DNA from 3 places in the Weizmannia acidilactici genome. Region 2 is predicted to be linked to each of the others. Evidence: predicted binding sites of a transcription regulator. Region 2 holds the regulator's gene; each other region holds the start of a gene.

Region 1 (11,420 bases), on a different contig from region 2:
GAAATAAACAGTTCCCTAACCATTTTTCACGGAGAAAAGATCCTGCTTAATTTTTGTAGTTGAAATTCCGACTGTTCTCGGCAAATAAACCACTTCACAGTAATCCTTCAGATAGTCAAATTTGCCTTTCCAGTCATCGCCCATGACAAATATATCCACATGGTGCCTTTTAATATCGTCTATTTTTTGTTCCCAAGTGTTTTCCGGAATTACTTCGTCAACATAACGGATCGCTTCCAGAATTAATTTCCGGTTTTCGTAGCTGTGGTATGATTTTTTATTTTTAATTTCGTTAAATTCATCCGTTGAAAGGCCGACGATTAAATAATCGCCCAACTCCCTTGCGCGTTTTAATAAATTGATATGCCCCCAATGAAGAAGGTCAAATGTTCCGTATGTGATCACCTTTTTCATACAGTTCTCTCCCTGTTAAGTAATAGGCATTAATTTTTCATAATGTGACATCTTCTATTATTTTTCCCCAATCTTTTCTCATTATATGTCTATTTACATTAGAATTCAAATACTTCTTTAAAAAGTGTCAAGCTGGTTCTATCTCAAAATGGTTCCAGACTATCTATTTTAAGCTTTATCAAATTTTTACTGTTTCTTCCACCGGAGTCCTTTCGCTTTTCACGTATAAGTCCCGCATATCTCACGAGATATCTAATCATATCGCCATTGCCTTTTTAAAACAGGTTCCCCCTGCATTTGCAGGAGGAAGCCTGTTAATTGTGCTCAGCGCGCCAGGCTTTCCATTTGTTTTTCCATTCTTGCCCGGTCGCGTTCCAAAATCGGTTTTAAATATTTTCCGGTATATGAGGCCGGATTGTCGGCGACTTTTTCCGGGGTGCCGGTGGCGACAACCGTTCCGCCGCCTTCCCCGCCTTCAGGGCCGAGGTCGATAATATAATCGGCTGTTTTGATGACATCCAGGTTATGCTCGATCACAAGAACGGTATCGCCGTTGTCCACCAGCCTTTGCAGCACATCCAATAGCTTGGCAATATCATGGACATGGAGGCCGGTTGTCGGTTCATCCAAAATGTAGAAAGAACGGCCGGTCGAGCGCCTGTGCAGTTCGGAAGCGAGTTTCACACGCTGGGCTTCGCCGCCGGACAATGTTGTTGCCGGCTGCCCGAGTTTGATATATCCGAGGCCGACGTCGAATATCGTTTGCAGCTTCCGCTTGATTTTCGGGATGTTTTCAAAAAAGGCAATCGCATCTTCGACCGTCATATCGAGCACATCGGCAATATTTTTGCCTTTGTATTTCACTTCGAGCGTTTCGCGGTTATACCGTTTCCCGTGGCACACTTCACACGGTACGTATACATCCGGCAAAAAGTGCATCTCAATTTTGATAATCCCGTCGCCGTGGCAGGCTTCACAGCGGCCGCCTTTTACATTGAAGCTGAAGCGGCCTTTTTTATAGCCGCGGATTTTCGCCTCATTGGTGGATGCGAACACTTCGCGGATATCATCGAACACGCCGGTATAGGTGGCAGGGTTCGAACGCGGCGTCCTTCCGATCGGAGACTGGTCAATGTCGATCAGTTTGTCCAAATGTTCGATGCCTTTGATTTCTTTATGGGCGCCCGGCTTCGCTTTTGCGCGGTACAATTTTTGCGCAAGCCCCTTATACAGGATTTCGTTTACGAGCGTGCTTTTTCCGGAACCGGACACACCTGTAACGGCAATAAACGTACCGAGCGGAAATTTGACATTGATATTTTTTAAATTGTTTTCCTTAGCCCCCCTGACCTCAATAAAACGGCCGTCCCCTTTCCGGCGTTTGGCAGGCAGCGGAATAAATTTCTTTCCTGACAAATATTGTCCGGTCAGCGAATCCGGGTTCGCCATCACTTCCTGCGGCGTTCCCGCTGCAACGACCTGTCCGCCGTGGACGCCCGCCCCCGGTCCGATATCGATTAAATAATCGGCGGCGAGCATCGTATCCTCATCATGCTCCACGACAATCAGGGTATTGCCGATATTGGCCATTTCTCTGAGCGTTGCAATCAGGCGGTCATTGTCGCGCTGATGCAGTCCGATCGACGGTTCATCAAGAATATACAACACCCCTGTGAGCCGCGAACCGATCTGCGTGGCGAGGCGGATACGCTGCGCTTCCCCGCCGGAAAGTGTCCCGGCAGAACGGCTCAATGTCAAATAATCGAGGCCGACATTGACCAAAAAACCGAGGCGGGAATCAATTTCGCGGAGAATCAGCCTTGCGATTGCCTGCTCTTTTTCCGTCAAATCCAAATGTGTGAAAAAATCGCGGGCTTCCGCAATCGAATAATCCGTGATTTCGCTGATATGTTTCCCGTTGATTTTCACTGCAAGGCTTTCCGGTTTCAGGCGGTAGCCTTTGCATTTCGGGCACGGCTGCTCGGCCATGTATTTTTCCATCTGCTCGCGCGTAAAATCGGAGCTTGTCTCGTGATAACGGCGTTCAATATTGCGGATTACGCCTTCAAACTCAATATAGTTGTCGCGCACCTGGCCGAAATCATTTTCATAATGGAAATAAATTCGTTCCGTGCCCGAGCCGTATAAAATTTTATCCATCTGGTGCTTCGGCAAATCTTTTACCGGTGTGTCCATGTCAATGCCGAAATGTTCGCACACGCATTTTAAAAGCTGCGGGTAATATTTCGAACTAATCGGCTCCCACGGGGCAATCGCGCCTTCGTTTAATGTCAGCGACCAGTCGGGGATCACAAGATCGAGGTCGACTTCCAGCTTCGAGCCGAGCCCGTCGCATTCCTGGCAGGCGCCGAACGGGCTGTTGAACGAAAACATGCGCGGCTCGAGCTTGTCAATTGAAAAACCGCATATCGGGCAGGCGAAATGCTCGCTGAACAACAGCTCTTCCTCGCCGATCACATCGATGATGACGCGGCCGTCAGCAAGCCGCAGCGCCGTTTCAAGGGAATCGGCAAGACGGGATTGCACCCCATCTTTTACAACAATCCGGTCTACCACAATATCAATGGAATGCTTTTTATTCTTGTCAAGATCGATGTCTTCACCGAGGTCGTGCATTTCGTGATCGATGCGGACACGGACGAAACCCTGCTTTTTAATATTTTCGAGCATTTTGACGTGCTGGCCTTTTTTCCCCGATACGACCGGGGCCAGCACCTGCAGCCGCGTCCGCTCCGGATATTCCATGATGCGGTCGACCATCTGCTCGACCGTCTGCGAAGCAATTTCGATACCGTGGTTTGGGCAGATCGGCCGTCCGATGCGGGCATATAGCAGCCGCAAGTAATCGTAAATTTCCGTTACGGTCCCGACGGTGGAACGCGGGTTGCGGCTCGTTGTCTTCTGGTCAATCGAAATCGCGGGGGACAGCCCTTCGATTGCATCGACATCCGGTTTGTCCATCTGCCCTAAAAATTGGCGGGCATATGCGGATAGCGACTCCACATAGCGCCGCTGCCCTTCCGCATAAATTGTATCGAACGCCAATGAGGACTTGCCGGAGCCGGATAATCCCGTCAGCACGACAAGCTGGTCCCGCGGCAGTGTCACATCAATATCTTTTAAATTATGGACGCGGGCCCCTTTTACTTCTATTTTATCTAATACCATTGTGGTCATCCTTCCGCTTTCAGTTCTAAAAGGGCATCACGGAGCTGCGCGGCCTGTTCGAAATCAAGCGCTTTTGCCGCTTCTTTCATTTTCGCTTCCAGTTCCGCAATCAGCCGCATACGTTCTTCTTTCGTGAGCGGCTTCTTCTCTTCTTCCGTTTCATAAGCTGCTGGTTCCTCCGCCGCGTAAGTCGCATGGATCGCATTGCGGATGTCTTTTTGGATTGTTTTCGGAATAATGCCGTGCTTTTTGTTGTACGCTTCCTGCACGGCACGGCGCCGCTTCGTCTCATTGATCGCCTTTTCCATGGATTCTGTAATCGTATCGGCATACATAATTACCTGGCCGTTCGCATTCCGTGCGGCGCGGCCGATCGTCTGGATCAGTGAGCGTTCGGAACGTAAAAACCCTTCTTTATCGGCGTCAAGAATCGCGACAAGCGACACTTCCGGGATGTCCAACCCTTCGCGCAGCAGGTTGATGCCGACAATTACATCGTATTTGCCGAGGCGGAGGTCGCGGATGATTTCAATCCGCTCGAGCGTCTTCACTTCAGAATGGAGATACTGGACTTTGATGCCCACTTCTTTTAAGTAGTCCGTTAAATCTTCCGCCATTTTCTTCGTCAACGTTGTGACAAGCACGCGCTCATTTTTTGCAATCCTGTCCTGGATTTCCCCGAGCAGGTCGTCGATTTGCCCTTCGATCGGGCGCACGTCGATTTTCGGATCCAAAAGGCCTGTCGGGCGGATGATCTGTTCCACCATTTTCGGTGTATGCTCCAGTTCATACGGCCCCGGTGTTGCGGAAACGCAAATCATCTGGGAAATATGTTGTTCAAATTCCTCGAACCGGAGCGGCCGGTTATCGAGCGCGGACGGCAGCCGGAAGCCGTGATCGACAAGGACCTGCTTACGTGCCCTATCCCCATTAAACATTCCCCTGATTTGTGGAAGCGTAACATGGGACTCATCAATGACGAGCAGAAAATCTTTTGGGAAGTAGTCCAGTAGCGTGTAAGGCGTCGAGCCGGGCGGGCGCAGCGCCAAATGGCGGGAATAATTTTCAATGCCTGAGCAGAAGCCCATTTCCCGCATCATTTCCAAATCATATCTGGTCCGCTGCTCAAGGCGCTGTGCTTCCAGAAGTTTTCCGTTGTCGCGGAGCTCTTTCAGCCTTTCTTCCAGTTCCGCTTCAATATTGCGTATCGCAATTTGCATCTTCTCATTGCGCGTGACGAAGTGGGAGGCAGGAAAAATGGCAACATGCTCCCGGTCCCCGATGATTTCACCCGTCAGTGCATCCACTTCACGGATCCGGTCAATCTCATCGCCAAAAAACTCGACGCGGATGCAATGTTCATCGCGGGAGGCCGGGAAGATTTCGACGACATCACCGCGCACCCGAAACGTCCCACGCTGGAAGTCGATATCATTGCGGGCGTACTGGATATCGACAAGCCTTCGTAAAAGCTGGTTCCGCTCGATTTCCATTCCCGTCCTGAGGGAAACGACCAGTTCGCGGTATTCTTCCGGCGAACCCAAGCCGTAAATGCATGATACGCTTGCGATAATGATGACATCATTTCGTTCAAACAAGGCCGATGTTGCCGAGTGACGCAGTTTGTCAATTTCATCATTGATACTCGCATCTTTTTCGATATACGTATCGGTTTGCGGCACATACGCTTCCGGCTGGTAATAGTCATAGTAACTGACAAAGTACTCGACCGCGTTGTTCGGGAAAAACTCCTTAAACTCGCTGTACAGCTGCCCGGCCAATGTTTTGTTATGGGCGATAACGAGCGTCGGTTTATTGACTTCTTTGATCACATTGGAAATCGTAAACGTTTTGCCCGTACCAGTTGCCCCAAGCAAGGTCTGTACTTTTTTGCCTGCACGGACGCCTTCGACAAGCTGGCGGATCGCTTCCGGCTGGTCTCCCTGGGGCTGATATTTCGAAACAAGTTCAAAAGCACGCTGTTCCATTCATGTGCCTCCTCATTTACAATCGGCTTTTATTTCAAACCATTAAAGGTGGTGCATCGTCTTTCGGTCTTTTTATTTTAACACATATCTACTTGCATCACCAACAAAAAGCGAACAAACTTTCCCTTTTCTTTCCATGCGAAAGAACGGTAAGGCCATTCCCCTACCGCATGATTAGCTTTGCTTCCCCTTTTTCTTCTTTTCCCTCTGTATCATTGTATTAGCAAAATAAAATCCGATTGTCAAAGAAGCTGCATCCATAATGTATACCGGCCATGTGCGCGTATACCCTTTGTAAACCGAAGCGACAATGAGCGCGACCGTCAGTACTAAACCGATCAGCTGGTTGAATGTGACCCTCGTAAAAAAGATGACAAGAAAGCACGGAAAAAAAGCGGCCGCAAACAGTTGTATGATCATAATCACCCCACTCCAAGCCAATTCTCCCCATTATCCTTATTGTTGAACAACAGGCTTGAAAATACAAGAAAAATCATTGAAAATGAATTATTTTTTGAATTCATTTTCAATGATTTCGTTCGTAATCACGCGCAGCTCGCTATGTTCAATAAAACGTTCCGAAAGCAGGTCAGGCAGGATGGAATCCAAAAAATATCGGACGGAAGCCATTTCCGAAAACTGCAGGATCGTCCGCAATGATTCCTCGTAAATCTCCAAAAACAGTGGTTCCGGATTCCCTTTTTGGATTTCCCCAAAAGACTCGTAAAGCAGATCGACTTTATCCGCAACCGATAAAATTTTTCCTTCGAGCGTATCATCTTTGCTTTCTTTGAACAAATTCAAATAAATGGCCCGGTATTCTTCCGGGAACACGCCGTTAATGAAGTTCTTTGTCATTTCCTCTTCCACCTGGCTGAACAGCTGGTGAAGCTCTTTTGACGAGTATTTGACTGGCGTTTTGATATCGCCCGTAAACAGCTCCGGATAATCATGGTTGAGCGCCTTCTGGTAGAGCAGGCGCCAGTTGACTTCATTTCCAGCATGCTCTTCCACATGGCCGAAAAACTGGGCAATTTTGGCCACTTTAAATGAATGGCTGGCCACCGAGTGTTCCTGAAATTTAAACTTTCCCGGGCAGCGGTAAATTTTTTCCAAATCTGATAAGCTTTTAAAATATTGATGGACTCCCATCTTGCTCCCTCCTTGCTGTTTGTCCAACATTAACCGTAAAACTTCCCTTTTTGTATGCTATGCAAAACAAAAGGGAACGGCTTTTGATATTCTCACTATTCTAAAAAAAAATAAACCCAGCGTCAAGCAACTGGATTTATCTTCTCACATGGTTATCGGTTTAAGTCGACGATCGTACCGGTTTTTAAATAGACGATCCATTCGCATACATTTGTGACATAATCCCCGATCCGCTCGAGGTGCTGGAGAACGAGGATCATAAACGATGCGTGATGGATATTTGCTTTATTTTGCTTCATATCTTCCATCAGCTCGTTAAAAATGATCCGGAAATCGCGGTCGATCTGATCGTCCTGTTTGGAAACTTCCACCGCTTTTTCTTCATTAAGGGTGATATAAGCACTCAAGCCTTCATGTACCATCTCTTTGACGGTTTCCGCCATTTCCGGGATCCGGGCAAATGGTTTTAAATAAAGGTCATTCTTTAATTCAATCGCAATTTTTGCGATGTTCACCGCATGGTCGCCCATCCGTTCCAAGTCGGTGACCACTTTCAGCATCGTGCCGATCCGCCGCAGATCCGTCCCGACCGGCTGCTGGGTAGCTATCAGTTCAAAACATTTCTTTTCGATATCAACTTCATATTGGTTGATCGCTTTGTCATTCTCTATGACCGATTGTGCCAGGACGGTATCGTTTTCTGTAAAAGATTTTACGCTTTTATAGATGGCCTCTTCGACAAGCAGCCCCATTCTCAACAAGCTTTCGTGCAATTCCTGCAGGTTTTCTTCAAATAATTTCCGCGCCACCATTGTCCCGCCTTTCTATTAACCGAAACGCCCTGAAATATAGTCTTCGGTTTGTTTCGATTTTGGATTGGTAAACATTGTATTCGTTTCAGCATATTCCACGACCCTGCCGTTCAAAAAGAATGCCGTATGGCCAGAAACCCTTGCCGCCTGCTGCATGTTATGGGTGACGATCACAATCGTATAGTTGTTTTTCAATTCCAGGATCAGTTCTTCAATTTTTGCTGTTGAAATCGGATCAAGCGCCGACGCCGGTTCGTCCATTAAAATAATGCCCGGTTCGACCGCCAGCACCCTGGCAAGCACGAGTCTTTGCTGTTGGCCGCCGGAAAGCCCCATCGCTGACGTGTGGAGCCGGTCTTTTACTTCATCCCACAAAGCGGCCTGGCGCAAACATTTTTCAACAATGTCATCGAGCACACGCTTCTTTTTCACGCCATGGATGCGCGGGCCGTACGCGACATTATCGTAAATGGACATTGGAAACGGGTTCGGACGCTGGAACACCATGCCGACATTTTTCCTCAAGCTTACTACATCCGTTTTCGGGGCATAAATATTCTCGCCGCCGATGAAAATATTCCCTTCTGCGCGAAATCCGGGGACCTGGTCGTTCATCCGGTTCAACGTGCGGAGAAACGTCGATTTTCCGCATCCGGACGGCCCGATCAATGCCGTCACATGATTTTGTAAAATATCGAGATTGATATCATACAGTGCCTGAAAGTCCTTGTAAAAAACATTCACATGTTCGGCGCGGATCAGTGTTTTGTTTTCCGTTCTCTCTTCCGTCATTGTCGCCATTTTGCCTTCTCCTTTTTGCTCCCAAAATTTACCCAAAATTCCCGGATAAATAGTCCTCGGTTTGTTTTTTCTTCGGATTCGTAAACATTTGTGAAGTTTCCCCCGCTTCAATCAGTTCGCCCATGTAAAAGAAAGTGGTGATATCGGAAATGCGCGCCGCCTGCTGCATATTGTGGGTGACGATTGCAACGGTGTATTCTTTCTTCAGTTCCACGATCAACTCTTCGATTTTCCCTGTTGAGACCGGGTCTAATGCCGATGCCGGTTCGTCCAGCAGCAATACTTCCGGATTCATCGCAAGTGCCCTTGCAATGCAAAGCCGTTGCTGCTGGCCGCCTGATAAAGCAAGCGCGGACGTGTGCAGGCGGTCCTTTACTTCGTCCCATAAAGCCGCTTTCTTTAAGCTTTCCTCGACAATTTCTTCAAGCAGCGCTTTTTTGACGCCATGGTGTTTCGGGCCGAAAGCGACATTTTCAAAAATCGATTTGGCGAACGGATTCGGGCGCTGGAACACCATGCCGATATGTTTCCTGACTTCAAATACATCCACACCCGGGCGGTTCAGGTGCTCCCCTTTATAAAGGATATCTCCTTCGATCCGGCAGCCCGCCACTTCGTCATTCATCCGGTTCAGGCTCCTCAAATAAGTCGATTTTCCGCATCCGGACGGCCCGATCAATGCCGTTACCTGATGTTCCGGAAAAGCAAGGCTGACATTTTTAATCGCCGGTTTTTCCCCGTAATAGACATACAAATGTTTCGTTTCCAGCACGATTTTCTGCGCTTTTGGCTCTTGTTCCGGGGATTTGTTTACAGAAAGCGGGGCCGCCGGAATCACTGCTTGTTCTTTTCGGGCTAACATCGATACTACCATTTTCGTTTCCTCCTTCATTAATGCATCGTCATCCGGCGGTGGATCCATTTGCCGATGAACCGCGCGGAAAAGTTAAATACGAGAATGAAAAGGATCAATACCGCAGAAGCACCGCTCGAAACGGCTGCGGCATCCGGCATAATGCCTTCTCCGTTGATTTTCCAAATGTGGACGGCCAATGTTTCAGCCGGCCGGAACGGGTTTAATGGGGAAGTGACGTCGAACGGGTTCCAATTTGTGAAATCCAGATTCGGCGAGCTCATTCCCGCTGTGTAAATGAGGGCGGCCGCTTCTCCGAAAACACGGCCGGATGCCAAAATGATTCCTGTGATAATCCCCGGGAGCGCAGCCGGCAGCATCACCGATTTAATGGTTTCCCACCGCGATACGCCGAGGGCAAGCCCTGCCTCACGCTGTGCCGGCGAAATACCGCGCAGCGAATCTTCCACAACACGCACCATCAGCGGCAAATTGAAAACCGAGAGTGCCAAAGCGCCGGACAGGATTGAAAACCCCCAGCCCATTGACAGGACAAAGAACAGGAAACCGAACAGCCCGACAACAATAGACGGAAGGGATGACAGCACTTCAATCGCGGTCCGGAGCAGGTCCGTGAGCCAGTTCTTTTTCGCATACTCGGCCATATAAATGCCTGCGCCAAGCGCGATCGGAATGCTGATTATCATTGTCAGCACTAATAGATAGAAGGAATTAAACAGCTGCGGCCCGATTCCTCCGCCTTTTGTAAAAGTTTGCGGCGAAGACGTGATAAAAGACCAACTAATATGCGGAACGCCACTCGCCAGAATATAACCGAGCAGCCCGACGAGGATGGCCACGATAAACAGCGCGATCAAATAGAGAACCGATGTTGCGATACGGTCTGCAATTTTTGCTTTCATCATACATTCCTCCTGCGGCCGATAAAGCGGACGATGATTATAAAGACGAGCGACATCAAGAGCAGGATGAGCGCCAGCGTCCAAAGCGCATTATTTTCGACGCTCCCCATGACGGTATTGCCCATGCCCATCGTTAAAATGCTGGTCAATGTCGATGCTGGCTCAAACAACGATTTTGGAATGACAGCCGAGTTGCCGATGACCATCTGGACGGCGAGCGCTTCGCCGAATGCACGCGCCATTCCGAAGATGACCGCCGTTAAAATGCCCGGGCGCGCCGTTCTCAGCACAACTTTATAGATCGTTTGCCAGCGCGTCGCCCCAAGCGCAAGCGATGCTTCCCGAAGCGAATCCGGCACCGCACGGATCGCATCCACCGACAAACTCATCATCGTCGGCAAAATCATGATCGCAAGCACAACTGTTCCTGCAGCAATCCCAAAACCACTTCCCGATATATGTTCCCGGATGAACGGGACAACGGCGCTTAAACCGATGAACCCGTAAACGACCGAAGGAATCCCGACAAGCAATTCAATGACCGGCTGCAATATTTTCTGCCCGGCTTTCGCAGAGATTTCCGTCATAAACATGGCTCCGCCGATCGCCAATGGCGCGCAAATGATGGCAGCCAAAAACGTGACCGCAAAGGAACCGAAAATCATCGGCAGGGCGCCGACCATCGGCTTCCCGGCCGCATTCGTTTTGCCCGGTTCCCAATCCTTGCCGGTAAAAAACTCCAGTACACTGGCATGGTTGACAAAGAAAGTGCTTAAACCTTTCGATGCAACAAAAACAAAAATCGATGCAGCGACAACCGCCATTAAGGCGATGCAGATAAACGTAATGATTTTGCCGCGCCGTTCTATTTTGATTTTCGAACGCGGTTTTGCTTTATGGGCGGCCTGCTCTGTCCACTTGAGTGCATTTTCGCTCATGCTGTTTGTCCCCTTTCATTTCCGGCAGCTGGAAAACGGACAAAGCCGGCGGGTTCTACCGCCGTGCATGTCCCGCATGCCGGTTTGCTGCTCCGGCATCCATTTCCCATTGCGGATATTATTTGTTTGTTACATTTCCTTTTGCATCACGTTCCACTTTCATATCGGAAATGGACATATACCCGAGTTTCGGAACAAGGTTTTTCTGAACTTCATCCGAAAGCATGTAATCAATGAATTTTTTCGTTAACCCTTTCGGTTCGCCGTTCGTATACATGTGTTCATAAGCCCAAATTTTCCATTTGTTTGTTTTGACGTTGTCTTCCGTCGGTTCAACCCCGTCCACTTTT
Region 2 (9,265 bases):
TGATTTTTACGAGTTTCGCACTGTATTTCTGCATCCACCCTAGGCGGCCGATAAAAAAGGCCAGTATCAAAAAAGGAATGGAAAAGCCGAACACATACGCAGCCATATAAACGGAGGCGGAAGCCGGGTTCGCCACCGCCAGCGCCAAAACAGAAGCCAAAATCGGGCCAGTGCACGGCGTCCATCCTGCGGCAAACACGAGGCCGACCAGAAAAGATCCGGCGAGCCCGAGTGGCCGTTTTTTTATATCAAACCGATAAGCTTTCATGAATATCCGCGGCTGAAAAACCCCGGCAGCCACCAGCCCGAAAAATATGAGAAAAATTGCGCCGAGCTGCCGGATCAAGTCCCCGTAAGTGATAAACATATTCCCGATCCATGAAGCCCCGAATCCCAAGGCAATAAAAACAACGGAAAATCCTGCCAAAAAACATGCGGTATGCGCGATGCTCCTCCACTTCCGCATCGCATGCCCCGCCTTTAACTGGCCGACAGAGGCACCCGTTATGTAAGAAACAAACGCGGGATAGAGCGGCAAACAGCAAGGCGAAATAAAACTCATAAAGCCTGCCCCGAAAGACAACCATACTGTTATATCAGCCATTGGTCCACTCCTTGTTCCGGCATAGATTCATTTTAACAAAAAAAGAGCCGTTTGATGAAAAAAAGTTACCAGAAGGCGGAAAATCCGCACGCCGTTTGATCGAAAGGGAATCGCAGGAAAACGTCCCGGGGGTTGGCCAAAAATGGCGGATAAACTCAAAAACCACCTTTTCTGTGTGGAATCTTGGCAGAAAAAGTGGTTTATAAATTCGTGCGAAGTTGTACAGTGGAATAGATATCCCACAAAAGCCGGCAATCCAGCTTACAATTTCATTTGTTTATTCATAGCATTCATCATTTGATTGATTTTCTTTTGTGACGGCTTCATGCCCATTTGCATCATCATCATTTTCAACATTTGTTCGTTAATTGGCGGATTTTTCTTCAGGTAATTCATCATATATTTACGTGCGATGAAAAAACCGATCGCAATGCCGACCAAAAGGGCAATAAGGGCTACGAGAATAAAAACCCAAGTCATAGTATACCTCCTTCACTCACATACAGTGTACTAAATCCTCTTGAATTATACAATACTTCTTTGCCGCCTCACACGAATTTTCTTTCTTTCACCGGCTTGATCCAACCGAACCGTTTATTGTCGTAATCGATTGCAAGAAGATTGCCGTTGAATTTCCTTAAAGTTTCAAATATAGCTGTTTCCGTATCATAGCTGCCGGATGCATGGAGGCGAAGCAGCCTTTGCTCAATATTTACTTCGGCATACTGGCCCTTTTTGTTTGAGATCAGCCGGTAAGCGCCGTTTTCATATACCATTTCATTTTGATTGGGAAATATCTGCTGCAAGACATGTTGCACGGACAAAAGCGGAATCGGTTTCGTAATATAATCGATCTGCTGGCGGATAACGTTTTTTAATCTGCCGGTCACGCTGGAATATTGATTGAACAGATCAAAAAACATGCGTTCCCTGCCGTAATAATACTGCGCAATTTCTTCTTCAATTAAATAAATATAATAAGTCCGCATGCATGCATCACTCCCAACGTCATTATTACCCTTACTATAATGGAAAAGCCTCAAAAAAGTTGTCGTACGGTGTTATAAAATTCTGTAAGTTGTGTCGAAAATAACACCGTTAACGGTTTTTACACCCTGCAAACACAAAAATGAGCCTGCCATTTGCGGAAATCCGCATCAAGCAGGCTCTTATTTTATCGATTATAAATCCAATAGTTTTTTCGCGCGCGCAACGACATTTTCAACGGTGAACCCGTATTCTTTCACAACCGTATTGCCTTTTCCGCTCGCACCGAAAGTATCAATTGCCAAAATATCGCCTTCATCGCCGGTATATCTTTCCCATCCGAACGAGGAAGCCATTTCAATTGCAAGACGTTTCTTCACGGTTTTAGGCAGAACGGATTCTTTATATTCTTGGCTTTGCTGTTCGAAACGGTCCCAGGACGGCATGCTGACAACAGCTGCATCAATATTTTCTCCTGCCAACTGTTTCTGGGCCTCTACAGCCAGGTGGACTTCCGAGCCGCTGGCAAGCAAAAGGAGGTCGGCTGTTTCTTTTTGGGCCGGTGAAATGACATAAGCCCCTTTCGAAACGCCTTCCTGCGCTGTTTCGGCCGTTCCTATGATCGTTGGCAGCCCTTGCCGCGTCAAGACAAGTGCTGTCGGATGATCCTTGGATGTTAAAGCGAGGCGCCAAGCTGCCGCCGTTTCATTGCCATCAGCCGGACGAATGACGGACAAATTCGGCATTGCGCGCAGTGACGGAAGCTGTTCAACCGGTTCATGGGTCGGACCATCTTCCCCGACCGCAATGCTGTCATGCGTAAACACATACGTAACCGGGAGTCCCATGAGTGCAGCAAGCCGGATAGCCGGACGAAGGTAGTCCGAGAAAACAAAGAATGTGCCGCCGTAAACATGCACACCGCCGTGGAGGGCCATCCCGTTCAATGCCGCGCCCATCGCAAATTCGCGGACACCGAACCAGATATTGCGTCCTTCGTAAACATCCGGTAAATAATCTTTGTCTTCTTTCATACGGGTATTGTTAGAACCGGCCAAATCGGCAGAACCGCCGAATAATGACGGCAGCCGCTTCGCAACCGCATTAAGCACTTCCCCGCTTGATGCACGGCTCGCCAGCGTTTTCCCTTCTTCATAAACCGGAATCTCTTTATCCCAGCCTTCCGGAAGCTCCCCTTTGATGGCAAGCTTCAGCTCTGCGGCAAGTTCCGGATATTGTTGTTCATATTCAGCGAACAAAGACTGCCATTCTTTTTCCTTTTTCACGCCGTTTTCAATGACTAATTCGCGGAAACGGCTGTATACTTCATCCGGTACATAAAAGTCTTCCTCAAACGTCCATTTATACGCTTCTTTAGTCAGTTTCAGTTCTTCTTCCCCGAGCGGAGCGCCGTGGACGGCGGATTTACCAGATTTGTTAGGGGAACCGTACCCGATGATTGTTTTCACTTCAATCAGCGTCGGGCGGGTTGTATCGGCCTTGGCTGCTTCAATGGCTTTTGCAACGGCCCCGATGTCATTACCGTCTTCCACGCGCAAATATTGCCAGCCGTAAGCTTTAAATCTCCCTTCAACGCTTTCAGAGAACGACTTGTTTAATTCACCGTCAAGGGAAATATCATTGGAGTCATACAAGACAATGAGGCGGCCTAATTTTAAATGTCCAGCCAAAGATGCCGCCTCCGCGGAAACGCCCTCCATTAAGTCCCCGTCGCCGCAAAGCGCATATGTATAGTGGTCAATGACATGATAATTTTCTTTATTGTAAACTGCCGCCAGATGCCTTTCCGCCATCGCCATGCCGACCGCCATCGCAATGCCTTGTCCAAGCGGGCCGGTCGTTGCCTCAACGCCTTCTGTATGCCCAAATTCAGGATGGCCAGGGGTTTTGCTTCCGAATTGCCGGAAATTTTTAATTTCGTCCATGCTTAACGGATAGCCGGATAAATGAAGCAGGCTGTACAGCAGCATAGAACCGTGGCCGGCGGATAATACAAAGCGGTCCCGGTTAAACCAGTGCGGATTTTCAGGATTGTGGTTCATATACCTTGTCCAAAGCGTGTACGCCATCGGAGCAGCCCCCATCGGCAACCCGGGATGGCCCGATTTCGCTTTTTCAATGGCATCGATGGACAGCGTACGGATCGTCGTGATTGCCAGTTCATCCGTTTTATCAAACATCTTAATCATCCTTTCTCTCGGTGGTTACATTCCTATATTAAGGCAAGTTAAACCAATAACACAACTTTTTTACAGCTCTTACAGGCTTTCAGCGCAAAAAGGCTGGTATGCCCGCACACATTTATTTATGCAAAAAGCCCACTCAGGGGCCGTTAGTGCATTTTCCGCTTCATTTGAATGAGCTTGATTTTTTCCGGTGTGACGTCATTTCCGTCAGGGTCAAAGACGCGGACATTTTCGATTGTTTGTTTCATAGAAGAACGGAACGCCTGCAAATATTCGCTTCTCAATTTGGACTGTTCTTTTGCTTCCTCATCCGTCAGCCCGCCGTTTTTGGCTTTTCGCGCCAATTCATTAATCCTTGACATTTTGTCCTTAGAAAGCATCGTTTCTCTCCTTATCTTCATGTTTTTAAGTTATCTTACTAAAAAACGGGCGTGCCCGCAACGGATGTGCACCGGCAACACAGCCCTATTCCGAAAAACCCTTTTCCTCCATATATTCCTGGTATCTCCGGTGCACAGTTGCCTTTGAAACGCGGTAGCCGAATCCGCGCATAGTGGCGGCAATTTCCTGGAAAGTCAGACCATTTTCGCGCAAGTGGACGATTTCTTCAACCGGAACATCTTTCCTTTCCTTGCCGTGCACATTGCCGTGTCCCTTTAAATTTTTTTGCGGGCGGTAGCCTTTTTTTACTGCACGCTCCATGCCCCTCTTGATCTTTAAATTGTGAAGCTTCCGCTGGTACTCTTCCACCATGCTGACTATTTTCAATACCATGGAATCGGATTCCGACAGCTCCAATTCCCCGTTTTGGGCATAACAATATACTTTTACCCCTTTTTTATATAAAAAATGAATGAGTGCAATTTTTGCATTCCCCCGTCCGATACGCGTTTCATCCTGGACAAGCACCGCATCGATCCGATCGGCATCCAAAAGCTCGAGCAGGTCGAGCACACCTGGCCTGTCCAGGTCATATCCGCTCGCCCTGTCTTCGATCACGGCCGCCACTTCGAACCCGAGCCTTGCGGAAAGTTTTTCGAGCTCTTCCCGCTGCCTGTGCAGGGAAGTTTCTTGGCTCTCTTTATCCGTGCTTACTCTGCAATATAAAACGACTTTCATTTTCCCAATCTCCTGCTTCTTACTTAAATGCCATTTCATTTTCGTTTCCCGGCACGCCGTTTTTTTCAACCGGAATGACGATTTTTTCGCCGGCTTTGATCATATTCCCATCTATATCGTTATGGGCCTCCACCCAACGAATGAATTCCTCCCTGTTCATGGAACCGGCCTTGGCATACCGGTCAGCGATGTTCCAAAGTGTTTGCCCTTCCCCGACAACAATCTCCCTGCAGCTTGAACGGTCCTGCAGACTTGCAATCATATAAAAGCCTAAAATGAGTATTACAACTATTAAAATCATAACATAATTATACTGTTTCCATAACCGTGCCACCGCCATCACCCTTCCACGAATATTTGTTCGATGTTTGGATAATAAAATTATAAAACGAACATGTGTTTTAGTCAATAGTTTTTTCGAACTTATGTTTGTTTTTTCTTCTTCGGCGTGATATAATAATAGCAAATAATGGCACACCGCCGTTCGCAGGTGCGGCTGTAAGGATGTGCCGATCACAATTGAACGACGAGGTGGAATTTTATGACCAAACTATCAAAACGGCAACAGGATATATTAAATTTCATTAAGCAGGAAGTACGGACAAAAGGCTATCCCCCTTCCGTAAGGGAAATCGGCCAAGCTGTCGGCCTTGCTTCCAGTTCGACTGTGCACGGCCACCTCGCCAGGCTTGAAAGCAAGGGGCTGATCCGGCGCGACCCTACGAAGCCGAGGGCGATTGAGATTTTGGACCATGAAGAAGAAATTCCTCTTCAAAATGTTGTAAATGTGCCTGTTGTCGGGAAAGTCACTGCCGGCATCCCGATTACGGCAATTGAAAATATCGAGGAGTATTTCCCGCTGCCGGAACATCTTGTCCCTTCCGACGATTCTGTTTATATGTTGGAAGTCGAAGGCGAGAGCATGATTGATGCGGGCATTTTGGACGGTGATTACGTCATTGTCCGTTCCCAGCAGACCGCCGATAACGGGGATATCGTCGTCGCCATGACGGACGAAAATGAAGCAACCGTCAAAAGGTTTTTCAAAGAGAAAGACCATTTCAGGCTGCAGCCTGAAAACCCGACAATGGAACCGATCATTCTGAAAAATGTAACCATATTAGGTAAAGTCATCGGCCTGTACCGTCAAATGGTGCATTGAAGTAGAGAGAAGCAGTTTGTTTGCTGCTTCTTTTTTAATAGAGGATATGCGAGATTTAAAGATATTATGAATGCCGAAATACCGTAATGAGGTATATTTTTCCCAAAACATACTTGGGCAAGAAATTCTGCGGCTAGTACTGGTAAAACGAATTTTCTCGAATCATTAGTAAAATGTAACAAAAAAATAGTAAACAATCCCTTTGTTTAGGGTTATCCTAATATTGGGAGTTTTAATGAAGTTACTTTAAGCAAAGGACTGAGAAAAATGAACAACATTGTTGTTTACGCTTCCAAGCACGGGACGGTTGAGGGCATTGTCAGGTCTCTCTTAAGAAAATCGCCGGAAGAAATTTTATCCATTAATATTTTAAAAGAAGAACCGCCAAATCTCTCAGATTACAAAAACATCATGATCGGCGGATCCATTTATCTGGGAAAAATCCAGAAACCGCTTACCAAATTTATCAAACACCATTTGGACATCCTTTTGCAGAAGCGTGTCGGCCTCTTTTTATGCGCCGGCGAAACAGACCGCAAAAAAGTCATAGATGAATTTAACCATGCCTTTCCGGAAGCACTGCGGAAACACGCCGTAGCCAAAGAAGTGTTAGGATACGCATATAAGCTGGACGAAATGAACTTTTTAGAAAAAATGCTGGTTAAAAAAATGAGAGGCGTTACGGAAAATACGAGCGCGCTGAACGAAGAAGGCATTGAACGATTTTTCGATACGGTGTTTAAGTAGTGCCGATGCCGCCATTTTCCCCCGCATCTTCTTCCCCTTCCTTTCCATCGGTTGCCGGCCTGGACGTACGCCCGAATAAACGGGAATCGTCGGAAGCCGGCACCTTCCACCTCCATCTTTTTTTGCTGATTTAGCCAGCCCTTCCGGTTAACCAGCGGACCGGAAAACGAAGCAAATTTTCCGAGCGATGGATTTGCTGCGTTTCTTAAAGTTTTTAAAATGGTCAAGATTTGACCGCTTCTTTTTTTCGATACTGCTCCCTTATTTTTTCAAGGCGTTGCCGCAGGGCGGCGATATCTTCCGGGCTTTTTTCCTGCAATGCAGAACTGCCAAGGAAACTGTGCTCGAATTCCGAAAACCAGCTGGGAAGCACTTCTTTCCTCCGGATTCCAGAATGCCTCTGCCGCCGCTTTATAAATTCCAGCTGCAATGCACGCGCCTCCTCCACTGTTTGCACATTTTTCCCCGCCCAGTCCTTTAAGATCGTTTCACAGTATCTCCAGTTTGCTACGCCGTGTTCCACTGCAGTTTTCATCGCTTCTATCACGAGTTCCGCCGTTAATTCATCACACCATGTAAAAATTTTTTCGGCAATATAGGAACCAGCTGTTCCAAAGCCGTTTTGTTCATAAAACGCGATTACATTCTTTGTTTCCTCACCTTTTTCAAAAACGGGAAAGTGCTCTATTGAAGAAGAAGTAATCTTTGCCGTAGTCTCTGTAGTAATCTCTGAAGTAGTCTTTGGTATTGCACTTTCATCGTGAACGTTTGAGCGCTCATATTGAAAGCATGGGTTTTCATATTGATCGTTGGAATTTTCATTTTGAAAGTATGTATTTTCAACCTGATCGTCCGAACATTCATTTTGAAAGTTTGGATTTTCATCCTGATGGCCCGGATTTTCATTTTGAAATTCCGCTCCGTCATCATTAAAAACCGGCAGTTTGTAACCTTCCAAAACATAACCCAGTTTTGCGAGATCGCGCTGAATTTTGGTAAGGTTTACCCGGTATTGCATCGTTTTATCCCAACGGTATTTTGGGTTTATCCGTTTTGACAGCCAGCTTCGCTCGCACAGTTTGTCCAAATACCGGCGCATGGTGGCTCCCGAGTTTGTAATCATGCATTCTTTTGCCAGTTCATCCGCCTTTTTGTAAATCCAGCCGTATTGCAGTTCTAAGCAGGACAAATCAATGTTTTCCCTTATCATGCGCTTCTTTTCTTCCAAAATAAATTGATCGAAATCGGCAATTCTTTCCGACCAATAGAGCATCTGGTTCAGCACTATCATCCACTCTTCCCTCCCTGTATAATCACGATCCAATTATTATCCAGATTCCTATTTATAACTATACTATTTTTTGTAATAATAATTCAACTTACCAACAAGATTAAATGTTTCGGATTTATTTACTCTAAATCTTAGATTCTGATGCTTTCATAGCGTTCTCCTTCATATTTCGCGGTTTGCTCGTACTGCGAACTAAATTTCTCCTCTAACACACTTCCTGAAAGTTTCAAATATAACACTGTAATTTTTTCTTCTCATCTTTTTGTTCGTCACTTCCACACTTAGGACAAAATGTCGGTAATATTGATTTACATCATCAAAGGAGACTTGATATTCAAATAACGGCAGCTGCTTTTTAAAGTCTTCATTGTTTTCGCTCTCCTTCAAGGTTTCGGTCTTCACTAACTTTAAATTCACTGGTTATAAACGGAGACTCATACCTTTCTGGAATAAACGCTCACTTTGACTCATCTTCAATTTTTCTATATCTTTGATTAGCTGTCCAACTGTCGTTTTTTCACTCCATTCTGTAACAGTTTCGGATCGCCTTAAACATAGTTCTTAATACAATTTTAAAATTTTCCATGTTTAGCTATTTCGTACTTTTGTTTTTCAGAATATCATGTACTATCTTGTGAACAAGGTGGTGAGGTTAATTGTATATTAGACCAATAGTTTGTCGGCCAAAATATGTGATTCGAAATCGTTTTTTCCCTCGTGTCCAACCTATTATCCACCCATTAGTAGAAGTTAATCGTGTAAACGTCTTTACTGTTCCTAGACACTTTGTTAGACCTGTAAGAAGAAATGTTGTTACGTATAATCATTGTCCTAGACGTTATTGGTGATTTTCAATAAATGAAGCACTTTCTATTCTACTACACTTGCCCTTTTTCAAAGTAATTCCATGCTTTGCCCTTTCTCTTACGCCAAAACCGCATATTTTATAATATCTCCCGCAAAGAAGGTGATCATGATGTCAGATGGCGGATATGGCCACGGTTTTAATTTTGCTTTAATTGTAGTTCTGTTTATCCTACTGATTATTGTGGGAACATCTTACATGAGTGGCTACGGATACTAATCTTATAAAGATTAATTAGCCAACAACCTAACAGAGAAAATTAAATATTAAACCCTCCGTTCGG
Region 3 (11,420 bases), on a different contig from region 2:
AAATTCTTCGCTGTAGTTGTCGGTGCTCCGCAAATACGCGATATCATCTTCTGTAAAGCGGAAATTTTTCAGATAATCCACGATTCTTTCAAGCCCTGCAAAAATCGCAAACCCGTTTCCGAAAGGAATTTTCCTGAAAAACGCTTCAAATACCGCTTTACGGTTATGAATGCCATCTTTCCAGTAGGCCTGGGCCATGTTGATTTGGTATAAGTCAGTGTGAAGAGCTAGACTGTCATCTTGATAACGCATGATTCCGTATCACTCCTATTGATGGTTTTACCGTACTTCCGCCCCAAGCGAATTTTTAAAATGACTTAATGCCCATTTGTGGCCTTCCGGATCGAAACTTGCCACCGCATTTTCATGAATCACCAGCTTAAAACCTTTATTGTAGGCATCCACGGCGGTATGCAGCACGCAAATATCCGTGCAAACCCCGCATAAATGGACTTCTTCAATGCCCCGTTCCCTTAGCCTTAATTCCAGGTCAGTCCCGCAAAAGGCGCTGTACCGGGTTTTATCGATCGTATGCACATGTTTGCTCCCTTTATATTTTTCAAAAAGCCGCTGCAGTTTTCCGTATAAATCCCGTCCGGTTGTGCCGGCGATGTTATGCGGAGGGAATAATTTCGTTTCCGGATGGTAAGGGTCGTTTTCCTCATGGCAGTCAATTGCAAAAACAACATAATCCCCGTTCTCGAGAAAAGATTTCGTCAGTGCAAAGATATTCTCTTCAATAAGCTGCCCCGGTTTGCCGCATGTTAAACGGCCGTCTTCCGCCACAAAATCATTCGTATAATCAATATTGATCAATGCTTTCTGGGCACCCATTTTCCATCCCCCGTTCATTTGAAATTATCCTTATTTTATTTTACATGAAAGTTCTTCCGTGGCAAAGGCTTTTTGCACTAGACCGGCTGGACGACCCCTATCCCGGGCCGGCCGGGCAGTAATACATTCTCGCCGTCATACGTTAAATGGTCGGGTTCTTCGGACAGCCAAAGCGGGGCATCCAGATCCAAATAATAAACGTTTGGATGGGCTGCAGCAAAGTGAGCGGCTGCAGCCACAGAAAGGGACGGTTCCATCATGCTGCCAACCATGCATTTGACCCCGTTTGCCTCGGCAATACCTGCAATTTTCCATGCTTCCGTAATCCCGCCGCATTTCATCAGCTTAATATTGATTAAATCCACATAACGCCCGGAAACAAGCTTCAATGCATCTTTTGCCGTAAACAGGCTTTCATCCGCCATGACCGGCAGGCATGTTCTTTCCGTCACATATTTTAAGCCTTCCCAATCATGGGCAGATACCGGCTGTTCCACAAATTCAATGCCAAGTTTTCTTTTTTCCAGTTCTCGCAGGATTTGGACTGCCTGTTTCGGTTCCCATGCCTGGTTTGCATCCAGCCGGAATTTTGTATCCGGCGGCACTGCCCGGCGGATCGCCTCTATCCGATTAATATCAAGCTCCGGATGCGTGCCCACCTTTATTTTTAACAAATGGAAGCCCGCCTCCACGCTCTTTTCTGCATCCCAGGCCATCTTTTCAGGTGTATCAACCCCGATCGTCATGGAAGTTTGGAGATTTTTCCGGCCTCCAAGATAAGCATACAGCGGAATATTCAGCCATTTGCAATATGCATCGTAAAGCGCCATATTTGCAGCTGCTTTTGCGCTTGTATTGCCGATACAGCATAGCTGTACCTTTTTCAAGGCTGTTTGGAAATCATTCAGGTCATGCCCGACAAGCACTCCTTTTATGGGCCCAAGAAGCGCGGACATGATGCTTTCGGTTGAATCGCCCGTAATGGCAACGGCCGGCGCAGCTGCCCCCATGCCTATTATTCCGTTGTCCAGTATCACATTCACATCAACGCTGTCGATATCATTGGCTGTCCGCAATGCCGTTTTAAATGGAACGAGCAGCGGAATGTTCCGGTAATGCACTTGCACATCTTTTATGATCATGGCAGCTTCTTCCCTTCATCCTGGCATTTGAAACCATTTTATGCTTCTCCTATTATATCATTAATATAAGGAAGTAATTATTTAAAACCTCGCACGATTTTTAATTCTGTGCCAGTTACGTCCGCGGCGTTTTTCCGGATGCTGTGAACTTTTTTCCCATACAGTCGTCTATTTAAAAGTGTTTTAAGGAGTTGGAGGCTTCCGTACCAAGCCTGGATAAAAAATAAGAGTTGGATGGTGTCGAATGGGATGAATACAAGTTTTAAAGAAAAAAAAGCATTGTGGGTGGCAGTGATCATCCTTGCCGTCTATCTTTCCCCCATGTATATTCTTGGCGGCAATATGCATATCCGGGTCCATGACAATTTGGATTCGAACATCGCGTGGTACCGTGTGCTTGACCGGAGCGGGGAATTATTCGGCCCTCTGAATGCGACGATACCGCAGATTATTAACGGACTGCCGAGAAACGCATTTGGAACGGAATTCAGCGGGATCCAATGGCTATACGCGCTGTTTTCACCCGTTGCCGCTTATACGCTCAGCCAGACAATAACAAGAGTATTTGCATTTTTGGGCATGTATCTCTTATTAAAAAGGCATTTTGTTAAAAGCAATGATGCCTATCCAATCCGGGTATGGGTATCGCTTGCCTTTGCCATTACACCTTTTTGGCCGTCCGGGATGTTGAGTACATTGGGAATGCCGCTTGCACTTTGGGCATTCTTAAATATCAGGGAAAGGCAGGCCACTTGGAAAGAGTGGCTGACGCTCACGCTTTTGCCTTTCTATTCCAGTTTTGTGCTTGGGTTTTTCTTTTTCCTAACAGCGATGGGGCTGTTATGGCTGCGGGATGTTTTTGTGAAAAAGGAATGCAATTGGAAATTCTTTTTCGGCATTGTTTGGATGACATGCCTATATTTAGGGATTGAATACCGTCTTGTTTATTCCTTAGTCTTTTCCCATGAGCCGACCAGCCGGAATGATTTTGTCAGCTCCAAACTCGGATTTTGGCATACATTGCGACTCGCGTTGTGGAACTATTCTTTCGGGCATACACACGATATGACAGTCCATACACTTGTCATTCTGCCGCTTTCTTTTGTCGTGTTATGGCTGATTTACAAATCAAAAGCCTGGAAAGAAGAAAAACGCTATGTGCAACTTTTTGTATTAAATGCCGTATTATCCCTTTGGTATGCTTTTTGGTTCAACAAGGCATGGGAGCCGCTAAAAGAACGAATTAGCCTGCTCAATACTTTTAATTTTGCGCGGTTCCACTTTTTGCGGCCGCTCGTCATATATACAATGTTTGCCGCAGGCTCGCTTTTTCTCTGGAAGCGAAGTGAAAAGTGGAAAAAGTTTGTGAAAGTTTGTTTAATCGCGCAGATTGTCGTCCTGTTTGCTTTTAATCCTGAAATATACTACCGTGTAGCAGGAAAACCGTCATTTAACCAGTTTTATGCGGTGCAGCAGTTCAACGAAATCAGCCGCTACATCGGGAAGCCGAAAAGTTCCTACCGCGTGGCGAGCATCGGGATTCATCCGGCCATCGCCCAGTATAACGGTTTTTATACATTGGACACGTACAATAACTACTATCCATTGTCCTATAAAAGGCAGTTCCGGAAAATCATCGCAAAAGAGCTGGATAAAAGCCCGACATTAAAAACGTATTTTGACCAATGGGGAAACCGCTGCTATATTTTTGTCAGTGAATTGGGCAAAAACTATGAATTTAAAAAAGGCAGCGGGGTCAAAATCCACCACCTTAATATTGATACGAATGCATTTAAAAAACTCGGCGGCCGTTATATTTTTTCCGCCGTTCCGATTTTAAACACAAAAGAGGAGCATTTGCGGTTTTTAAAAGCTTTCCATAACCGCCAATCGGCCTGGACTATTTATTTATACGAAGCAGAATAACAAAATCGTATGGCAGAGGAGATATGAAAATGAACCATTATCCGAAATTAACCATTGTCGTTCCTTGTTATAATGAAGAAGAAGTGCTGCCTGATACGATGAAACAGCTGGCTGAAATGCTGGAATCCCTTGCCAATTCCAATTTAATCAGGGAAGACAGCACACTGTTGTTTGTCGATGACGGCAGCCGCGACCGGACATGGGAAATCATTGAGACAGCCTCGGCCCAAAACCCGCATGTAAAAGGCGTAAAGCTGTCCCGCAACGCCGGGCACCAGAACGCCCTTCTTGCAGGGCTTTCGGTTGCAAGCGAACGTTCCGACTGCGTCATCTCGATTGACGCGGATTTGCAGGATGATATCCGTGTCATCCGGACGTTTGTCGAAAAATATTGGCAAGGCTATGATATTGTATACGGTGTCCGTGACAGCCGCAAAACGGATACATGGTTTAAACGGACAACCGCTGAAGGGTTTTATTGGGTAATGGGAAAACTGGGTATCCAATTGATCCCGAACCATGCCGATTTCCGGCTGATGAGCAAAAGGGCGCTCGAAGAACTTTTAAATTATAAAGAAACAAATCTTTTTTTGCGCGGCATTATTCCTTTACTCGGCTTTCCTTCCGCAAAAGTGTATTACGACAGGAAAGAGCGGCTGGCCGGGGAGTCAAAATACCCTTTAAAAAAGATGCTGGCTTTTGCATTGGACGGCATCACTTCTTTCAGCATTGCCCCGATCCGCTTTGTGACTGCACTTGGGTTTATAACATTTATTTTAAGCGCTGTTGTCGGTATTTACGCAATTGTACAGGAACTTATGGGCCGTACGGTTTCCGGATGGACGTCTCTGATTTTGTCCATCTGGCTCCTTGGGGGGCTGGAACTGATGGCGGTCGGATTGATCGGCGAATACATCGGAAAAATTTTCAAGGAAGTAAAAAGGCGCCCGCGCTATACGATCGAAACAAATTTATACAAAACAAGCCGGTCTTCCTTCGCATCCCGGAAAGAAGAATGATACAATGGGATTTACGGCAAAAGCTAACAACAGAAAGGTGTACAGCACGCTCATGAGCAGTAAAAAACAATATGCCTCATTTATTAAATTTTGTATTGTCGGTGCCGGTAATACGATTGTTGATTTTATCGTGTTCTTTATTTTAACGCATGTCCATGTGCCTTATTTGGCGGCGCAAGCTTGCTCTTATACGGCAGGCATGGTGAACAGCTATATCTTCAACCGTTTTTGGACGTTTCAAGTGAGGAAAAAGCCTAGTTTTTATGAAGCTTTTCGTTTTGTTGTCATTAATTTAATCGTATACGGATTTACCTCCCTTCTCCTCTTTCTGTTTCACCAGCAATGGGGCTGGCCGCTTCTTTACGCCAAAATCATTGCGACCTTGGCAGGGATTGCCGTCAATTTCATCGGCAGCAGGCTCTGGGTATTCCGTGAGCATACGGAATAGCCGGGCCCGTCCTTCATGCCCCCTTTTTTATTTTCCGCAGCCGGGCTATGCCCAAAACGTTTTCAAATTTAAACGTCCGGATCTTCCTCCTCAAATCACAGTAAGCAGTGAATGAATGCTCATGAACTGCCAGTACTTTTATCGTGCGCTGCGAAATCTCCCCGCACCAGTTCATATAGATCAGTTCCAAGCGTTCCCCCGTTTCCATCGCATTTTTGAGCAGGCTGATCATCCCGACTCTCCCCCTTCACGAATGTTTGTTCTCATTTTAACACGAACACACATTCTTTTTCAAGCGAAAATAGAACATTTATTCGGATATCCCGCCTCTTTCGAAAAACAGGAGGAGCGCTCTGCCTGCAAATGCAAAAAAGCCACTTCCCGAAATACGGGAAGCAGCTTTTTTATCTTTTGCCCTTATGGCAGCATTACATCATGCCCATGCCGCCCATGTCCGGCGCGCCGCCTGCAGGAGCCTGCGGTTCAGGTTTGTCAGCCACAACCGCTTCTGTAGTGAGAAGCATTGCAGCGACAGAAGCAGCATTTTGAAGTGCAGAACGCGTAACTTTAGTAGGGTCAACGATACCGGCTTCGATCATGTTTATCCATTCTCCATTCGCAGCGTTGTATCCGATTCCGGTTTCTTCTTTCTTCAAGCGTTCCACAATAACCGATCCTTCAAGGCCGGCATTTGCAGCGATTTGGCGTACAGGTTCTTCCAAAGCACGAAGTACAATGTTCACACCTGTGCGGACATCGCCTTCCGCCTCAATCGCAGCAACTTTCTTGATCACATTAACAAGTGCAGTACCACCGCCGGCTACAATGCCTTCTTCAACAGCAGCGCGGGTGGAGTTCAAAGCATCTTCAATACGCAGTTTGCGTTCTTTTAATTCCGTTTCAGTTGCAGCACCGACTTTGATGACTGCAACACCGCCAGCGAGTTTTGCAAGGCGTTCCTGCAGTTTTTCACGGTCAAACTCGGAAGTCGTTTCTTCCAATTGCGCGCGAATTTGGTTCACACGGGCGGAAATGGCTGCAGAATCCCCGGCGCCTTCAACAATTGTCGTCGTTTCTTTTGTGACAACAACTTTTCCGGCACGACCCAATTGATTGATTGTTGCGGATTTCAGCTCAAGGCCCAAATCTTCCGTAATGACTTCGCCGCCTGTAAGGGTTGCAATATCTTCAAGCATTGCTTTGCGGCGGTCACCGAAGCCAGGCGCTTTAACCGCAACCGCATTGAATGTGCCTCGCAGTTTATTGACAACAAGTGTCGCAAGGGCTTCACCTTCAACATCTTCCGCAATGAGCAACAGCGGTTTGCCCTGTTGGACAACTTGTTCCAAAACAGGCAGGATTTCTTGGATATTGGAAATCTTTTTGTCAGTAATTAAGATATATGGATTTTCAAGAACAGCTTCCATTTTGTCGGAATCTGTTACCATGTAAGGCGATGCATAACCGCGGTCAAATTGCATCCCTTCCACAACATCCAGTTCCGTTGAGAAGCCTTTGGATTCTTCGATTGTAATAACGCCGTCGTTGCCAACGCGTTCCATTGCTTCTGCAATCAATTGGCCGACTTCTTCGTCAGCGGCAGAAATGGAAGCAACCTGTGCGATGGAAGCTTTGCCTTCGATTGGTTTGGAGATTGCTTTTAATTCTTCAACGGCAGCAGCAACAGCTTTTTCAATCCCTTTGCGGATGCCGACAGGATTTGCGCCGGCTGTAACGTTTTTCAGGCCTTCGCGGATCATGGCCTGTGCCAAAACAGTAGCAGTCGTTGTACCGTCACCGGCTACATCGTTTGTTTTGCTTGCCACTTCGGATACGAGTTTCGCACCCATGTTTTCGAACGCGTCTTCAAGTTCAATTTCTTTTGCAATGGTGACACCGTCATTTGTGATGAGCGGAGAACCGAATTTCTTTTCCAATACAACATTGCGTCCTTTCGGGCCCAATGTCACTTTAACAGCGTCCGCAAGTTTATCTACACCACGAAGCATGCCGCGGCGGGCTTCTTCGCCGAATTTAATTTCTTTTGCCATTTATAAAAACCTCCTCATATTCGTTATATTTTTCTATGTTCACGCAATCACGCTTATTCCACAATTGCCAAAATATCGCTTTCGCGAAGGATTAAGTATTCGTTGCCTTGGTATTTCACTTCTGTACCAGCATATTTCGAAAAGATGATGCGATCGCCTACCGCTACATCAATGGCAACGCGCTCGCCATTGTCCAGCACACGCCCTGAGCCGACAGCGACGACTTTGCCTTCCTGCGGCTTTTCTTTCGCAGTATCAGGCAGCACAATACCGCTTGCTGTTTTTTCTTCAGTTTCTACTAATTCAATTACGACGCGATCACCCAGTGGTTTTAACAAGTGAAACAACCTCCTTAATTCGCATTATGTAAAATTTTGTCCATTATTAGCACTCGCTATAGATGAGTGCTAACACAATTATTATAATAAATAATTCATTCTCCTTTTGCAAGTCTCTAACACAACTTTTTTTATTTTTTTTGCTTCCGGTGTCCCCTTATAAGTATGCTTTAACAACAACCGAATATGCAACTTAAAAGGCTGACGGACACAAGCATTTGAACACCGCTCCGTTCAATAGTACAATGTACATATTGGACCATTTTGCAAACCTTTAAACTCTGAACTGCCCAGGAAAGGAAATGAACGCGTGAAAAAAGAGTATGTGTATATTCTGGTGACGTACGTCCTCATGCTGTTGTCCAACATTATCGGCTACCCGATGCTCTACTGGGCCGGGGTAAACCTATTCCATGAGCCGCCCGCCAGCATGAAAACTTTGACACCCCCGCTTTGGACGGTATTAAGTTTTATTGTCGGCTTGATCATCGTCCTTCATTTTTTGCGGAGAGCCGCAAAAAATGAAATGAACCGGGCTGAAGTGCTCCCGGCTGGCCCATCTGCCTTGTGGGCGGTATACGGCGTCTTTCTGTGCTTCTTCGCCCAGATTGTTGCCGCAAAAATCGAATCACTTTTCGGCATTCCGCAAAGCTCCAACAACACGCAGCAAATCATGGTGCTGATCGAAAGATTTCCGCTTGTCATTTTGATCAGTTCCATAGCCGGGCCGATTCTGGAAGAAATCGTCTTCCGGAAAATCATTTTCGGCACACTGCGCAGGCGGTTTTCCTTTATCGTCTCCGGAGTGGTCAGCTCCGTCATTTTCGGGCTTGCCCACACTGAGATCAGCCACTTGTTCCTGTATTCTCTTTTAGGGCTGGCGCTTGCTTTTTTATATGAAAAAACGAAACGGATTACTGTCTCCATGTTTGCACACGTGTCCATGAACACCATTGTGGTGGTAATGCAGCTTTTGTATCCGTCCGTTCAACAGACATTACAATTTCAAGATTTTCACAGCTTAATTGGAGGACTTATATGATGAAGCCACTTTTTTCAGGTGTGGTCAATTGCCTGCTTGGGGCATTGTTCACTTATTTTGCCATCCAGCAAGTGCAGATGAGCGGCTGGGGCTTTTTTTGTTACCTGCTTCTTTTGATTGCCACTTTGGATCTGGGATCGGGGATCAGGCTGATTCTTTTCCATTTCAGGCTCAAACATTCGGCCAAAAAATAAAAAGCCGTTTTTTCCGGAACACTTCAAACAGTCCGGGAAAAACGGCTTTTTTGCATCACATTCCACTGATGATGATTGCGGATTTGCGGAACGCCTGCGCAGCAACGGAACGAATTTGGCGGCCGTGTGCAAACCGGCACTCATTCAGAAATCATCGTTTGCTCATCAATGGTTATTTCTTTTTCTCCTTTTTTTGCTTTAAGGTATGAAAATTTTGAGACGACTGCGCTGATTTCGTACAGCAAAATCAGCGGTACGCCGGCCATCAGCTGCGAAAATACATCGGGCGGTGTAATGATGGCTGCCGCCGCAATTAAAGCAACATACGCGTATTTTCGTGCCTTTTTTAACAGCATTGGTGTAATGACGCCAAGCCGGGTGAGAAACATGACTACAACCGGCATCTGGAACACAAATCCAAAAGGAAGCGTAATTTGCAGAAGAAATTGGAAATATTCACGGATGCCAATAACCGTATGGACTCCCATTTCCGCCGACAATTCCATCATAAATTCCACCATAAATGGAAAAAGAACAAAGTAAGAAAATGAAATGCCAAGCATAAACAGCAAAATGGAAATGGGAATATAGCTTAATGTGATTTTCCTTTCCTTCTCATACAGGCCAGGGCTTACAAACGCCCACAGCTGGTACAGAATCACCGGGAGCGTCAGCAAGCATGCAATGACAACAGATACTTCCATAAAAACCTTAATCGGATCCGTCACCCTGAAGGCGTTCATCGTTAACACTTCGGCTTCTTCAGCATGCTGCAAATAACGGATCACAGGTTTGGCGGCAAATAATCCCACAATCATCGCAAACACAAAGAAAACGAGAACCGTAATCAGCCGCTTTCTCAATTCCTGAATATGCTCGGCAACCGTCATGTTTTTCGGATTCAAGGCCGTTCACCTTTCATTTCCGCCTTTCGATCCTCCCCATTTTCGGCTCCGCTATGCAACACCTTCAAACCAAAACTACCGGACAGCTTTCCCTTGAATTCCGTTCCCACTTCGGGCCACCCCCTGTACCCATTATGATAACGGAAAAAGGGAGTTTTGGCTATGATTTGACGGTTTTTTCTTTCGAATTTTCGGCATCATTTGAATAATGCTGCAAAAAGTAGATGAGGGCTTGCAGTTCCACGGCCAAATCAATATGGTGGACGCGGACATTCGGCGGGACATTTAGCCTGGCAGGCGTGAAATTCAAGATTCCCTTCACGTTTGTATCCGCAAGTTCATCTGTCACAGTCTGCGCGGCAATGGCCGGAACCGTTAAAATCACGACCGTCACGTCTTCCTGACGAAGCCGCTCCTTTAAATCGTTCATGCTGTAAATCGGCACATTGCCGACCCGTTTTCCTACTTTGCTTTCATCGTTATCAAAGGCCATCACAATCCGAGCGCTGTTGTTTTTGGAAAAATTATAGTTCAAAAGGGCAGTTCCCAAGTTTCCTACCCCAATGAGCGCCACATTTGTCATTTCATCCTGGTTAAGCGTCTTGCTGAAGAAAGACAATAAATATTTAACATTATAACCGTACCCTTTTTTCCCGAGCGCCCCGAAATAAGAAAAATCCCTGCGGATCGTCGCCGAATCGACTTTCACCGCTTCGCTCAGTTCCGCTGAAGAGACCCTCTGCTTGCCAAGAGTGTACAAATTTCTCAAATAACGGTAATACAATGGTAATCGTTTCGCGGTGGCTTGTGGTATTTTAGCTGATTCATCTTTCATGTGAAATCCCCCAAGTTGGTTCCTTTTAGTTTTCGAGATATTTGGCAGCGCTACCAATCCATGATTTTATATTACTCCTGTTTTTATAAATAAAAAATAACCGTCTCTGAAAAAATTTAATCTTACGCCCATTCTCTCTCCAACCATGTTAAATATATCACAAATTTGCATATTTTTCATTGATTTATGTGAAAAGATTTTTGACAATATTCGCGTGCCTCAGTTGAGTTGCAGAGCTGCATCCTGTACACTTACAATAATATAGAGGTGAAAATGGCCATGATGTTGCTGCAAGTTCAACAAGTCACAAAATATTTTGGTGCTGAACTTATTTTATCGAATATAAAATTGGAAATCCAGACAAAAGACCGCATTGCTTTAGTCGGAAGAAACGGGGCAGGGAAATCGACCCTGCTGAAAATCATTGCCGGCCAGCTGTCATATGATGAAGGAACGATTACGAAACCGAACGGGGTCGAAATTGGATATTTGGCCCAAAATTCAGGGTTGGAATCCAATCTTTCCATTTGGGATGAAATGATGTCCGTATTTAAGGGCCTGCTCAATATGGAAAAACAGCTGCGGGCGCTTGAACAAAAAATGGCGGATCCTTCCATTTATAACCGTCCGGCTGAATATGAAAAAATTTTACAGGCTTATGATGAGCTTCAGACCCGCTTTAAAGA

What was found. The regulator LexA, encoded in region 2, represses DNA repair genes until DNA is damaged. The targets are predictions, from matches to a motif close to CGAACATATGTTCG.
Region 1: uvrB (excinuclease ABC subunit UvrB) is a predicted target of LexA. The motif match lies at 5,703-5,716, and genes of this name have one in related genera.
Region 3: GBH70_RS10520 (WYL domain-containing protein) is a predicted target of LexA. The motif match lies at 5,673-5,686, and genes of this name have one in related genera.

Annotation. Positions count from the first base shown of each region.
Region 1 is NZ_BKZR01000009.1:8,067-19,486, forward strand. Features, by position in the region: gene GBH70_RS04780 (CDP-glycerol glycerophosphotransferase family protein) at 1-23, opposite strand, end outside; gene tagD (glycerol-3-phosphate cytidylyltransferase) at 16-414, opposite strand; gene uvrA (excinuclease ABC subunit UvrA) at 739-3,603, opposite strand; gene uvrB (excinuclease ABC subunit UvrB) at 3,609-5,591, opposite strand; gene GBH70_RS04800 (CsbA family protein) at 5,766-6,011, opposite strand; gene GBH70_RS04805 (HD domain-containing protein) at 6,099-6,743, opposite strand; gene phoU (phosphate signaling complex protein PhoU) at 6,896-7,555, opposite strand; gene pstB (phosphate ABC transporter ATP-binding protein PstB) at 7,571-8,356, opposite strand; gene pstB (phosphate ABC transporter ATP-binding protein PstB) at 8,385-9,230, opposite strand; gene pstA (phosphate ABC transporter permease PstA) at 9,248-10,132, opposite strand; gene pstC (phosphate ABC transporter permease subunit PstC) at 10,132-11,070, opposite strand; gene GBH70_RS04835 (phosphate ABC transporter substrate-binding protein) at 11,189-11,420, opposite strand, start outside.
Region 2 is NZ_BKZR01000020.1:1,145-10,409, forward strand. Features, by position in the region: gene GBH70_RS08860 (cytochrome c biogenesis CcdA family protein) at 1-604, opposite strand, end outside; gene GBH70_RS08865 (YneF family protein) at 866-1,084, opposite strand; gene sirA (sporulation inhibitor of replication protein SirA) at 1,153-1,593, opposite strand; gene tkt (transketolase) at 1,786-3,792, opposite strand; gene GBH70_RS08880 (DUF896 domain-containing protein) at 3,945-4,178, opposite strand; gene GBH70_RS08885 (YneB family resolvase-like protein) at 4,264-4,917, opposite strand; gene yneA (cell division suppressor protein YneA) at 4,937-5,257, opposite strand; gene lexA (transcriptional repressor LexA) at 5,459-6,079, shown strand; gene GBH70_RS08900 (flavodoxin domain-containing protein) at 6,347-6,826, shown strand; gene GBH70_RS08905 (DnaD domain-containing protein) at 7,050-8,117, opposite strand; gene GBH70_RS08915 (YjcZ family sporulation protein) at 9,094-9,201, shown strand.
Region 3 is NZ_BKZR01000026.1:6,543-17,962, reverse strand. Features, by position in the region: gene GBH70_RS10550 (nicotinate phosphoribosyltransferase) at 1-252, opposite strand, end outside; gene GBH70_RS10545 (cysteine hydrolase family protein) at 280-834, opposite strand; gene GBH70_RS10540 (dipeptide epimerase) at 912-1,976, opposite strand; gene GBH70_RS10535 (DUF6044 family protein) at 2,226-3,902, shown strand; gene GBH70_RS10530 (glycosyltransferase family 2 protein) at 3,932-4,921, shown strand; gene GBH70_RS10525 (GtrA family protein) at 4,926-5,369, shown strand; gene GBH70_RS10520 (WYL domain-containing protein) at 5,383-5,601, opposite strand; gene groL (chaperonin GroEL) at 5,798-7,420, opposite strand; gene groES (co-chaperone GroES) at 7,474-7,758, opposite strand; gene GBH70_RS10505 (CPBP family intramembrane glutamic endopeptidase) at 8,069-8,800, shown strand; gene GBH70_RS10500 (DUF4305 domain-containing protein) at 8,797-8,994, shown strand; gene tatC (twin-arginine translocase subunit TatC) at 9,135-9,899, opposite strand; gene GBH70_RS10490 (redox-sensing transcriptional repressor Rex) at 10,060-10,734, opposite strand; gene GBH70_RS10485 (ABC-F family ATP-binding cassette domain-containing protein) at 11,014-11,420, shown strand, end outside.